One region of the Bacillus sp. PK3-067 genome, then DNA from elsewhere that is predicted to be linked to it. Evidence: a T-box and tRNA genes for the amino acid it is inferred to sense, from the RefSeq annotation. Region 1 holds a T-box; the other holds one or more tRNA genes.
What was found. A T-box is a leader RNA that pairs with one kind of tRNA and senses whether it is charged. The one in region 1 lies ahead of M1D73_RS17115 (tryptophan--tRNA ligase), so its partner is inferred to be a tRNA-Trp.
Positions count from the first base shown of each region.

Region 2: it encodes a tRNA-Trp, which carries the amino acid that the T-box ahead of M1D73_RS17115 (tryptophan--tRNA ligase) is inferred to sense. The anticodon was not compared.

Region 1 covers NZ_CP096490.1:3,327,283-3,330,289, reverse strand. Annotated here, with positions in the region: gene M1D73_RS17125 (AI-2E family transporter) at 1-252, shown strand, start outside; gene M1D73_RS17120 (1-deoxy-D-xylulose-5-phosphate reductoisomerase) at 282-1,439, opposite strand; T-box leader at 1,578-1,785, shown strand; gene M1D73_RS17115 (tryptophan--tRNA ligase) at 1,830-2,828, shown strand; gene M1D73_RS17110 (NUDIX hydrolase) at 2,837-3,007, opposite strand, start outside.
Region 2 covers NZ_CP096490.1:741,819-744,825, reverse strand. Annotated here, with positions in the region: gene M1D73_RS03835 (DUF3965 domain-containing protein) at 1-466, opposite strand, end outside; gene M1D73_RS03830 (CBS domain-containing protein) at 788-1,207, opposite strand; tRNA gene M1D73_RS03825 (tRNA-Glu) at 1,336-1,407, opposite strand; tRNA gene M1D73_RS03820 (tRNA-Asn) at 1,409-1,483, opposite strand; tRNA gene M1D73_RS03815 (tRNA-Ile) at 1,492-1,568, opposite strand; tRNA gene M1D73_RS03810 (tRNA-Trp) at 1,579-1,649, opposite strand; tRNA gene M1D73_RS03805 (tRNA-Thr) at 1,656-1,728, opposite strand; tRNA gene M1D73_RS03800 (tRNA-Phe) at 1,738-1,813, opposite strand; tRNA gene M1D73_RS03795 (tRNA-Asp) at 1,822-1,897, opposite strand; tRNA gene M1D73_RS03790 (tRNA-Met) at 1,901-1,977, opposite strand; tRNA gene M1D73_RS03785 (tRNA-Ser) at 1,998-2,090, opposite strand; tRNA gene M1D73_RS03780 (tRNA-Ser) at 2,146-2,238, opposite strand; tRNA gene M1D73_RS03775 (tRNA-Ala) at 2,259-2,331, opposite strand; tRNA gene M1D73_RS03770 (tRNA-Pro) at 2,348-2,421, opposite strand; tRNA gene M1D73_RS03765 (tRNA-Arg) at 2,432-2,505, opposite strand; tRNA gene M1D73_RS03760 (tRNA-Leu) at 2,509-2,597, opposite strand; tRNA gene M1D73_RS03755 (tRNA-Gly) at 2,614-2,688, opposite strand; tRNA gene M1D73_RS03750 (tRNA-Leu) at 2,718-2,798, opposite strand; tRNA gene M1D73_RS03745 (tRNA-Lys) at 2,813-2,888, opposite strand; tRNA gene M1D73_RS03740 (tRNA-Gln) at 2,893-2,967, opposite strand; tRNA gene M1D73_RS03735 (tRNA-Tyr) at 2,979-3,007, opposite strand, start outside.

The DNA.
Region 1 (3,007 bases):
TTTATCGACTCGCCAGCAATGGTGTTAAAAGTAATTATCGTTATGATGGTTGTACAATTAGCAGAAGGTAAATTTATTTCTCCGCAAGTTATGGGTAAAAAGTTAGATATTCATCCGATTACTATCATTTTTATCATTTTAACTGCCGGAAACTTATTCGGGATTATGGGCATTATTTTAGCCATTCCAGGATATGCGATATTAAAAGTGTTAGTTACACACGGTTATAGATTTGTTAAGTTGAATACGTGAAAAAAAGCGCTAAAACAGTGGGAACTGTTTTAGCGCTTTTTTATTAACAATTCATTTGCATATTGGCGTGCCCATTGATCTGCTTCTAATATAGCATCTAGTGAAGGATCTTTTACGTTATGATGAGCTTCAACTGTTTTGTAAATTGTTTTTTCAATATCGAAAAAGGCAATTTCATTTTTTAAGAATAGCGCATTCGCAATTTCATTTGCTGCATTTAATACAGCGGGAGTAGTACCACCGATTTTGCCACACTCATATGCGTATTGTAGACAAGGGAACTTCTCTAAATCTGGTTTTTCAAAATGTAAACTACCGATTTCTAATAAATTTAATTTTTCATAGGAAGAAGGCAGCCGAGTAGGATAGTGAAACGCATATTGAATCGGCATTCTCATATCAGGAGCACCGAGCTGCGCCATAACTGATCCATCAATAAATTCTACTAAAGAATGAATGATACTTTCTTTATGAATCATTACATTAATTTTTTTATATGGAATATCAAATAGCCATCTCGCTTCCATTACTTCGAACCCTTTATTCATTAATGTGGCAGAATCAATCGTTAGTTTTGCGCCCATTAACCAGTTTGGGTGCTTTAAAGCATCTTTTGCTTGTAATGTTTGCATTTCATCACGTGTTTTATCACGGAAAGCACCACCGGAAGCTGTTACAATTAACTTCTCAATCTCTTTATTATTTTCTCCGTTTAAACATTGGAAAATAGCTGAATGCTCACTATCTACTGGAATTAAGCGACATCCGTTTTGTTTCGCTAGTTCAGTTACGATATGTCCAGCTGCAACCAAAGTTTCTTTATTAGCAATAGCGATATCTTTCTTCGCTTTTAATGCTTCAATTGTTGGAAGTAATCCTGAAACACCTACAACAGAGCTTAATACAAGATTTGAATCAGGGTGAGTAGCTACTGCAATTAAGCCATCAGTCCCGTGTGTGATTTTTGTATTTGCTGAAATACGCGTACGAAGCTTGTCTGCTAAGTCTTTTGTCGCAACGCTTACAATACGAGGTTGAAACGTTTTGATTTGTTGCTCAAGAAGATCGATATTATAATTTGCGGTTAAACCGACGATTTTAAAATGTTCAGGATGAGCTGAAACGACATCTAATGCAGATGTGCCGATGGATCCTGTTGAACCTAAAATTGATATATATTTTACCATGAAAAAACCTCCAAAGTTGTTTCGAATATTTCAACAAACCTATATAACATTAGACAATTGAAGTGGAAATTCCTGCTATATAAAATAGAAAATTAGGGTTTGTTTGGAAGTGAAATGTGATAAACTGTAAAAAATAACGAAAAAGCAATGAAAGAGAAGAGTACATATTCGAAACTTTTTAGAGAGCTGATGTGTGGTGGAAATCAGTAAGGGATGAATATGGAATGGGCTCTGGAGCTTCTAACTGAAATGAGTAGGTAAAGACGGTTACTTCACGTTATTGAAGTATGAAGTGAGCTAATGATAGCTAATTAAGGTGGTACCGCGGGAGTCTCTCGTCCTTTTTTAAGGATGAGGGGCTCTTTTTATTTTGAGAAAGGAGGAGTTAGTGTGAGTGAAAAAATAATGTTAACAGGAATTAAGCCGACAGGTTATCCGCATTTAGGGAATTATATTGGTGCGATTAAACCTGCATTACAAATGTCAAAGAATAATGAAGGAAGAGCATTGTACTTTATAGCTGATTATCATGCATTAAATGCTGTGCATGATTCAGAAAAGTTCAGCAGTTATACGAAAGAGGTAGCAGCTACTTGGTTATCGCTTGGACTTGGGGAAGATGTTGTTTTTTATCGGCAAACAGAAGTACCGGAAATTCTAGAATTAGCTTGGATTTTAGCTTGCCTAACTCCGAAAGGTCTTATGAACCGTGCTCATGCGTATAAAGCGAAGGTGGAGCAAAATAAAGAAGCAGGGTTAGAGGTCGATGCGGGAGTGAATATGGGGTTATACACGTACCCGATTTTAATGGCAGCTGACATATTATTATTTCAAGCTACTCATGTACCAGTTGGAAAAGACCAAATTCAACATATTGAAATTGCGCGTGATATTGCGACGTATTTTAATCATACATTTGGCACGACATTTACACTACCGGAGTATGTAGTGCAAGAAGAAGGAGCTATTTTACCTGGTCTTGATGGAAGGAAGATGAGTAAAAGTTACGGAAATGTAATCCCATTATTTGCAGAGCAAGAAAAACTTCGAAAGTTAATGTTTAAAATCAAAACAGACTCTTCACTTCCAAATGAACCGAAAGAACTAGAAACCTTATTTACAATTTATAAAGAATTTGCGACAGAAGACGAAGTACAGTCATTACGTGAAAAATATGAGACTGGAATCGGATGGGGCGATGTGAAAAAAGAGTTGTTTCGCGTTGTAGATCGTGAGTTAGCTGGACCTCGTGAAAAGTACGCAATGTATATGAATGAGCCGGATTTATTATATGAAGCATTAGAAAACGGTGCTGAGAAGGCACGCGCTATTGCGAAGATAAATTTAGCAGAAATTAAAAAACGGATTGGATTTGAGAGGGAACGTTAAGCGTTCCCTTATTTTTTTAGATAATCTGTAATAATCTTCTCGATAACAGGAGGAAGATTATTAGGTAATTCATCAAGTGAAAAGAAGCGTAGTTCTTTTGATTCACTTTGATCGCATACAAGTTCACCATAAAATTCTCGGCAAATATAAACAACGAGTACACCGTGTACTTGATCGCC
Region 2 (3,007 bases), 2.6 Mb from region 1:
TAAATTTAACTCTATCCCAAATTTCAATATCCCTATCTGTCAATTCACCTATACGATATTTAATAATTAAATAATTTAAAGCAACTGATTGCGTCAAAAGATCCCATGTTTCATATTCCAATGAAGTATGAACAAACTCAGCTAATCCTTGCGCTATCATAAAATCATTTGCCTCTTCATACCAACCAATCTCTTGGCATAAGCGAAGAATACGCACTAAAGTTGGAATTTCATCTTTATGAAACTGCGGTAATTTCTTTGCTTTATTCATGCCATATACGATAAATGCCGCTAAATTTTCTTCTTTATAAAATTCTTTCTCTTTCCATACTAATATAGTTCGTTCTTTCCCCTCACCTTTTGGGTGACAAGGTACAAGCAAAGAAAATAATTCAGCGAAATTATTTGGTTCTATATATGTATCTGTAACCAAATTCCAATTTGGATCGCCCTGTACAGCCTTCATATAATTCCCCTTCCCTTTTCATCTATGTAGGAAATATTAATTTATTATCGCACCACTAAAAATTAATATTGTTATATTCAAAATCTCTCATAATACTTATATCTATCAGTATATCATCTTTTCTCTTATTAAAAATTAAGAATAACAAATTTTAAAAAAATGTCGAAATTATTAACCACATACTTATTATATAATGTCTCAGATACATCACGCTAACATATTAGTTTAATCCATATATACTAGAATAATGTATCTGAAATTTATATATAATTTAGCTCTTTATGAGTGACCATTAAACTCTCGGTTAATGAAAGTTTCAATTTACTCTGTACGCTCTGAGATTTCGCTCAAGGCAAATCCAGCTTGATCATCTGCTGATTCCCTTATAGCTAAATCTCCTAGTGCTAACATGCCAATAAGTTGACCACTATCAACTACTGGTAATCGTCTAATTTGATGCTGTGCCATTAGCTCTGTAGCTTTTTCAATAGAATCATTTGGAGAAACTGAGATAATATTTGTTGTCATTACATTTGTAATCTTATTAGATCCAGGATGTTTTTCAGCAATCCCTCGAACGACTAAATCACGATCAGTAACAAGCCCAACAACTTGCTCATTTTCAACAACAGGAATTAATCCAATCGATTCTTCCTTCATTTTTACAGCTGCCTCATATACATTGTCTAGCGGTGTACAATGTACAATATGGGTACTCATTAAGTCTCTCACTCGTGTCATTATGATTTCCTCCTTTTTATACATACCATAGCTTTTCCAAAATTCCTTTATTTATTTCTGGAAAGTAACGTAATAAAAAGGATTAACAAAATAAAAAAGAGCCAGCATAATGCTGACTCTTTTTTGTATGACCCGTACGGGATTCGAACCCGTGTTACCGCCGTGAAAGGGCGGTGTCTTAACCACTTGACCAACGGGCCATGGCTCCGCAGGTAGGACTCGAACCTACGACCGATCGGTTAACAGCCGATAGCTCTACCACTGAGCTACTGCGGAATAATATATGGTGGGCCTAAATGGACTCGAACCATCGACCTCACGCTTATCAGGCGTGCGCTCTAACCAGCTGAGCTATAGGCCCATATACTTTACAGGGGCAGTAGGAATCGAACCCACACTGGAGGTTTTGGAGACCTCAGTTCTACCTTTAAACTATGCCCCTAAATGATGCCGGCTAGAGGACTTGAACCCCCAACCTACTGATTACAAGTCAGTTGCTCTACCAATTGAGCTAAGCCGGCATAAAAAAATGGTGGCTCGGGACGGAATCGAACCGCCGACACGAGGATTTTCAGTCCTCTGCTCTACCGACTGAGCTACCGAGCCAACATAAATGGCGGTCCCGACCGGGGTCGAACCGGCGATCTCCTGCGTGACAGGCAGGCATGTTAACCACTACACCACGGGACCATTTGGTTGCGGGGACAGGATTTGAACCTGCGACCTTCGGGTTATGAGCCCGACGAGCTACCGTGCTGCTCCACCCCGCGACAATATAAAGTTTTAAAAATGGAGGAGGTAGAGGGATTCGAACCCCCGCGCGACTCTCGCCGCCTGTCGGTTTTCAAGACCGATCCCTTCAGCCGAACTTGGGTATACCTCCATGAAGGAAAAAATAAATATTTTATTATTATATGTCTAAACCATTAAAGAAAAAATGGAGGAGGTAGAGGGATTCGAACCCCCGCGCGATTCTCACCGCCTGTCGGTTTTCAAGACCGATCCCTTCAGCCGAACTTGGGTATACCTCCGAGACATATATTAAATAAAGTGGAGCCTAGCGGGATCGAACCGCTGACCTCCTGCGTGCAAGGCAGGCGCTCTCCCAGCTGAGCTAAGGCCCCATGTTTTTTGGGAATATCGGGAAGACAGGATTTGAACCTGCGACCCCCTGGTCCCAAACCAGGTGCTCTACCAAGCTGAGCCACTTCCCGTTAATAAAAGCGCGCCCGAGAGGAGTCGAACCCCTAACCTCTTGATCCGTAGTCAAACGCTCTATCCAATTGAGCTACGGGCGCATATGGTGCCGAGGGCGGGGGTCGAACCCGCACGGTGGTCACCCACCGCAGGATTTTAAGTCCTGTGCGTCTGCCTGTTCCGCCACCCCGGCATGTCATATTGAAAATTGGAGCGGAAGACGGGATTCGAACCCGCGACCCCAACCTTGGCAAGGTTGTATTCTACCACTGAACTACTTCCGCAAGACATGTATGAGTTATTTTATTAAAAGTGCGGGTGAAGGGAGTCGAACCCCCACGCCAAAGGCGCTAGATCCTAAGTCTAGTGCGTCTGCCAATTCCGCCACACCCGCATATTTCATTAAAATGGTGAGCCATGAAGGACTCGAACCTTCGACCCTCTGATTAAAAGTCAGATGCTCTACCAACTGAGCTAATGGCTCTTAATGGCTGGGCTAGCTGGATTCGAACCAGCGCATGACGGAGTCAAAGTCCGTTGCCTTACCGCTTGGCTATAGCCCATTAATTAAGAATGGTGGAGGGGGGCAGATTCGAACTGCCG